2 linked regions of the Catenuloplanes indicus genome follow. The protein of the gene in region 1 interacts with the protein of each later gene in a pairwise test. Links are inferred from orthologs where the notes say so. Each region holds a gene or a part of one and is shown in the gene's direction. Other genes may lie near its edges. The genes, in order: rsfS and J2S42_RS21340.

Region 1 (3,009 bases):
GATCGAGGCGGAGTCCGCGCGGGACCGCAGCGCGGCCGGTGAGCTGTGGGCCGGCACGTGCCGGGCCGCGCTGCCCGATCCGGAGGCGAAGGAGCGGGCCTGGCAGCGCCTCTACACGGACGAGACGCTGTCCAACCGCTCGCTGGTGGCGTACGCGCAGGGATTCTGGCATCCGGAGCAGAGTGAGCTGACCGCGCCGTTCGTCGCGCGGTACTTCGCGGAGATCCCGGCGGCGGCGGGACTCCGGTCCGGGTGGTCGGCGGAGCGGCTGGCCGCGCTCACCTTCCCGGCGTTCGCGGTGTCGACGGAGACGCGGGCGGCCGCGGCACGCCTGCTCGCGCGCGACGACCTGCATCCGGCGGTACGCCGCGCGGTCACCGACGCGGACGACGACATGCGCCGGGCGCTCAAGGCCCGCGGCGTCTGACCGTGGAGCCAGGGGGTGCGGCTCCCGGTCGTACCCCCTGGTGGCCGTGGATTTTGATCTTGTTTTTGACGATGGATTGCCGGTCGGGCACGAGCGAGGGAAGATCACTGGCGTGGGTGAGCGTGGGCAGCGGATCGGCATCATGGGCGGCACGTTCGATCCGATTCACAACGGTCACCTGGTCGCGGCCAGTGAGGTCGCGGATCGGTTCGGGCTGGACGAGGTGGTTTTCGTCCCGACCGGGCAGCCGTGGCAGAAGGGGCGGCAGGCGGTCACGCCGGCCGAGGACCGGTACCTGATGACGGTGATCGCGACCGCGTCCAACCCGCGCTTCACGGTGAGCCGGGTGGACATCGACCGTCCGGGACCCACCTACACCGTCGATACGCTGCGTGACCTTCGCGCGGTCTACGGGCCGGACGCGGAGCTGTTCTTCATCACCGGCGCGGACGCGGTCGAGAAGATGCTCTCCTGGAAGGACGCGGAGCGCATGTTCGAGCTGGCCCGGTTCGTCGGCGTCACCCGTCCGGGTTTCGAGCTGTCCAGCGCGCACCTGCCGGAGGACGCGGTCAGCCTGGTCGAGATCCCGGCGATGGCGATCTCGTCGACCGCCTGCCGCGCGCGCGTGGTGGCCGGGAAGCCGGTCTGGTACCTGGTGCCGGACGGTGTGGTGCAGTACATCGCAAAACGAGGGCTGTACGCTGGGTAGTTTATCCCCTTGTATCCGATCTGGGGCGGAAGTGAGGAGACGATCGGTCCTCGGTTGTGAGACCCTGGAACGGTTGTTGCTGTACCCACGGAAGGAGCCCGGGTGACGGTACCCGAGCGCGCCCTAGAGCTGGCCCTTGCTGCCGCTCAAGCCGCCGCAGACAAGAAGGCCGAGGACGTCGTCGTGATCGACGTCGGCGACCAGCTTCCCATCACGGACGCCTTCGTGATCGCCTCCGCGCCGAACGAGCGCCAGGTGCTCGCGATCGTCGATGCCATCGAGGAGGAGCTGCTCAAGCTCCCGGAGAAGGCGAAGCCGATCCGCAAGGAGGGTGAGCGATCCGGTCGTTGGGTCCTGCTGGACTACAACGACATCATCGTGCACGTCCAGCACTCGGAGGAACGCGAGTTCTACGCGCTCGACCGGCTGTGGAAGGACTGCCCGATCGTGCCGTTCGTCGACCGCGACCTGGTCGAGGCCGAGGCCGGCGCGGGTTCGGCGGCGTGACCAGACTGATCATCTGGCGGCACGGCAACACGGACTGGAACGCGGAGGGCCGCGTCCAGGGCCAGACCGACGTGCCGCTGAACGCGCTCGGCCGGTCGCAGGCGGCCACCGCCGCGCCGCTGCTGGCCGGGCTGGAGCCGGCCGCGCTCTACGCCAGTGACCTGCTCCGTGCCCGGCACACCGCGGACGCGCTGGCCGCGCTCACCGAGCTGCCGGTGACCGAGGACGCGCGGTTGCGTGAGCGGCACTACGGCCAGTTCCAGGGCCTGACCAACCCGGAGATCGCCGAGCGGCACCCGGAGGCGTACGCGCGGTGGACCGGCGGCGACCCGGACGTGGGCGCGGAGGTCGAGCGCAACGACCACGTCGGCAAGCGGGTCGGCGAGGCGCTGCGCGAGATCGCGGAGCGGCACCCCGGTGCGGTCGTGGTGGTCGCCACCCACGGCGGGGCGGCCCGGCAGGGCTTCGGCGACATGCTGAGCTGGCCGTCGGCCGTGATGGCCGCGATCCGGCCGCTGCAGAACTGCCACTGGACCGAGATCGTGGAGTCGCCGCGCGGCTGGCAGCTGCGTGCGCACAACGTGGGCCCGTGGCCGGAGAAGGCGATCCCGGCGCCGGTCTGAGCGGAACCCGGCGCCGGCCGGTAGCGTCGTAGCCATCATGACCATGCGCCGGTTCCTTCTCCTGCCCGTCGTCGTCGCCGGTCTCGCGCTGACCGCCTGCGGGGCGCCGTCCTCATCGCCCTCGTCGTCCCCGTCGTCGTCGGGGCCCGGGGTCACGGCCGCGCCGTCCTCCGTCGCGGTCACGCCGTCGCCGGACCCGCTGCTGCCGTCCGATCCCGGCATCCCGCTTCCGGACATGTCCGGCAAGCCGGACAAGCCACTGGAGATCACGGTGACCGGGCAGGTCACGGCCGGTGTCGAGCCGGGCTGCCGGCTCATCTCCGACGGCCGTACGTCCTACCTGCTGCTCGGCGGCGACGTGAACGTGGCCAAGGTCGGCGCGCGGGTGACCGTCACCGGCACGCTCGGCGAGAACATCATGAGCACCTGCCAGCAGGGCACGCCACTGCAGGTGAAATCCGTGCGAGCGGGCTGAACCGGCCAGGATGCGTTACCGTGCCCGGCATGTCAGTCGCGGTCGTCACGGACTCCACGGCGTACCTGCCGGACACGGGCGGGCTCACGGTCGTGCCGCTGCACGTCGTGGTCGGCGACCGTGAGCTGCCGGAGGTCCCGGGCCTGAGCTCCGCCGAGCTGTCCCGGATGCTGCGTGACCGGCGCGTGCCGGTCACCACGTCCCGGCCGGCACCGGAGCGCTTCGCCGAGGCGTACCGGCGGCTACTGGACGGCGGCGCCACCGGCGT
Region 2 (3,221 bases), 1.5 Mb from region 1 along the record:
GCGCGGTCACCGGCCTGGAGATCCTTTCGACGATCGGTACAGACGTGGCGCTGATGCACCTGCACGGCATCGCGCAGAAGGTGAAGTTCAAGGGTCTCAAGGACCGGGCGAACGAGAAGATGGCCGAGGTCGCGGCCGCGCTGAAATTGCGCCCGGAACAGCTCGCCGACCGGCTGCTGCCCGACTTCGGGCTGGACGGTTCCGGCAGTCTCACGCTCGACTACGGGTCGCGCCGCTTCGTGGTCGGCTTCGACGAGCAGCTGAAGCCGTTCGTCCGAGAGGCGGCCTCGGTCCGGTCGGGGGTGGACGGCGGGGTGGCAGCCGGGGAGGGCGGCAAGACGCTCAAGGCGCTGCCGAAGCCGGGTGTCAAGGACGACGCCGAGCTCGCGCCGGAGGCGTACCGCCGGTTCTCGGGCTTGAAAAAGGATGTTCGCACGGTCGCCGGTGACCAGATCCGGCGCCTGGAGACCGCCATGGTGAACGGCCGGCGCTGGAGCGGTGCGGAGTTCGCGCAGTACCTGGTCGGGCATCCGCTGCTGGTGCACATCGTGCGCCGGCTCGTGTGGGGCGTCTACGACGAGCGCGGCGCGCTGACCGCCACGCTGCGGGTGGCGGAGGACCGCACGTTCGCCGGCGTGGATGATGAGCCGGTGACCGTGGCCGAGAGCGCCGTGCTCGGCGTCGTGCACCCGATCACGCTCGGCGACGCGCTGCCGCGCTGGGCCGAGGTCTTCGCCGACTACGAACTGCTGCAACCGTTCCCGCAGCTCGGGCGCGAGATCTTCCGGCTGGAGCCGGCCGAGCGGGAGCAGACCGAGCTGCTGCGCTTCAAGAACGTCAAGGTGCCGACCACGAAGCTGCTCGGGCTCGAACGGCGCGGCTGGCGGCGCGGCGACGTCGGCGACGGCGGCCATCAGGGCTGGTTCGAACGCGACCTGACCGACGACCTGATGATGATGGTCTACATGGACCCGGGCATGGCGGTCGGCGCGGTCGACTACTTCCCGGAGCAGCGCCTGGACCAGGTCGCCGCGCACGGCCCCGGTGCCTACTGGCAGCGGGACAGGAAGTCCACGAAGCTGGGTGAGCTCGACGAGATCACGATCTCCGAGATCATCCGCGATCTGAACGAGGTGACCGCGTGACCGATGTCCAGACGATGCAGCGTCCACCGGCCGAGGTTCGGTACGCGGACGAGCTGCGGCGGTTGCGGGACACGGACTCCGATCCGCGCCCGCCGGGCTGGGCACTGAGCCTGCGCGCCGCACGCCGGTTCATCATCGGCGACGAGCGGCACGGCATCTCCCGCAAGTTCGTCGGCGACCCGTCGCTGATCGACCGGGCACTGGTCAGCCTGGCCACCAGCCGCGGCCTGATGCTGGTCGGCGAGCCCGGCACCGCGAAGTCGCTGCTGTCCGAGCTGCTCGCGGCCGCGGTCTCCGGCGACTCCACGCTGACCATCCAGGGCGGCGCCGCCACCACGGAAGACCAGATCAAGTACTCGTGGAACTACGCGATGCTGGTCGCGGACGGGCCGTCGACCCGTTCGCTGGTCCCGGCGCCGCTGCTGCGCGGCATGGCCGAGGGCAAGGTGGTCCGGTTCGAGGAGATCACCCGGTGCCCGCTGGAGGTGCAGGACTGCCTGCTCTCGCCGCTCTCCGACCGGGTGCTGGCCGTGCCGGAACTGACCGGGCCGGACGCGATGGTGTTCGCGACCGAGGGCTTCAACATCATCGCCACCGCGAACACGCGCGACCGCGGCGTCAACGAGATGAGCTCCGCGCTGAAGCGCCGCTTCAACTTCGAGACGGTCTTCCCGATCGCGGACCTGGCCACCGAGCTTTCGCTGGTCGAGGCGGAGGCGTCCGCGCTGCTGCGGCGCTCCGGCGTGACCGCCGCGCCGCACCGGGACGTGCTGGAGGTGCTGGTCACCACGTTCCGGGAGCTGCGCGTCGGGCAGACCGCGCGCGGCGACTCGATGGACAAGCTGACGTCCGTGATGAGCACGGCGGAGGCGGTTTCGGTGGCGCACGCGGTCGGGCTGCGCGGCTGGTTCCTGCGCGGCGAGGCCGGCACCGCCGAGGACGTGGTCTCCTGCCTGGCCGGCACCGCGGCGAAGGACAGCACGGAGGACCTGGCCAAGCTGCGGCGGTACCTGGAGCAGCAGGCCCGCGGTCGCAAGGGCGCGGCGTGGAAGGCGCTCTACGACGCCCGGCACGTGCTCCCCGGATGATCACGTTCATCGGCGTCCGGCACCACAGTCCTGCGTGCGCGCGCCTGGTCCGGGAGACGATCGAGGACCTGCGACCCGCGTACGTGCTGGTCGAGGGCCCGGCGGAGATGAACGCGCGGATCGGTGAGCTGCTGCTCGGGCACGAACTGCCGATCGCGGTGTTCAGCAGCTACCGGGACGGCGAGCGGCACCACGCGTCCTGGGCGCCGTTCTGCGACTACTCGCCGGAGTGGGCCGCGCTGACCGCAGGGCGCGCGGCCGGCGCCGAGCTGCGCTTCATCGACCTGCCCGCGTGGCACCCGGCGTTCGCGGAGCGGCGCAACCGGTACGCGGACGCGGACCAGCGGTACGCGGACGTGATCGACCGGCTCTGCCGCGAGTTCGCGGTGGACAACGTGGACACGCTCTGGGACCACCTGTTCGAGATCCCGGACCCGGACGGGATCGCGGACCGGCTGGCCGCCTACTTCGACCTGATCCGGGGCGAGACCGAGGGCGGCGCGGGCGAGGACGACGAGGCGCGCGAGGCGTACATGGCGTCCTGGATCCGCCGAACCCGCAGGGAGGCCGGTGACCGCCCGATCGTGGTGGTGACCGGCGGCTTCCACCGGCCCGCACTGGTCCGGCTGGCCGTGCTGCCCGGCGACGACGACCCGGTCGAGCACGCGCTCCCGGCGGACGCGGCCGGTGGCAGCTACCTGGTGCCGTACTCGTTCCGGCGCCTCGACTCGTTCGACGGCTACCAGTCGGGCATGCCGTCCCCGGCGTACTATCAGCGGCTCTTCGAGGAGGGACCGGAGGCCGCGGCGGACCACCTGCTGGCGACCGTGGCCGGCCGGCTGCGCGAGCGTAAGCAGCGGCTCTCCACCGCGGACCTGATCGCCGCGTCAGCGTCCGCGGAAGGGCTGGCGCTGGTGCGCGGGCACCGGCACCGATCCCGGACCGACGTGCTGGACGGGCTCGCGTCCGCGCTGCTGGACGAGGCGCT

What was found.
Region 2: the proteins of rsfS (region 1) and J2S42_RS21340 interact in binary tests that used the Escherichia coli proteins (3 or more experiments, as listed by UniProt). The link is inferred for Catenuloplanes indicus from one-to-one orthologs.

The regions. Positions count from the first base shown.
Region 1 is NZ_JAUSUZ010000001.1:3,272,862-3,275,870, reverse strand. Bases 246-2,940 are described here. They hold rsfS (ribosome silencing factor), read left to right. Parts: upstream 246-1,238; coding sequence 1,239-1,643; downstream 1,644-2,940. Other genes in these bases: J2S42_RS14660 (DegV family protein), read left to right, coding at 2,771-2,940; J2S42_RS14665 (hypothetical protein), read left to right, coding at 2,304-2,741; J2S42_RS14670 (histidine phosphatase family protein), read left to right, coding at 1,640-2,266; nadD (nicotinate-nucleotide adenylyltransferase), read left to right, coding at 540-1,136; pepN (aminopeptidase N), read left to right, coding at 246-427. Also shown: more of pepN, read left to right, coding at 1-245; more of J2S42_RS14660, read left to right, coding at 2,941-3,009. UniProt on the Escherichia coli protein: Functions as a ribosomal silencing factor. Interacts with ribosomal protein uL14 (rplN), blocking formation of intersubunit bridge B8.
Region 2 is NZ_JAUSUZ010000001.1:4,749,830-4,753,050, reverse strand. Bases 290-3,196 are described here. They hold J2S42_RS21340 (ATP-binding protein), read left to right. Parts: upstream 290-1,159; coding sequence 1,160-2,233; downstream 2,234-3,196. Other genes in these bases: J2S42_RS21335 (DUF5682 family protein), read left to right, coding at 2,230-3,196; J2S42_RS21345 (DUF4132 domain-containing protein), read left to right, coding at 290-1,145. Also shown: more of J2S42_RS21345, read left to right, coding at 1-289; more of J2S42_RS21335, read left to right, coding at 3,197-3,221.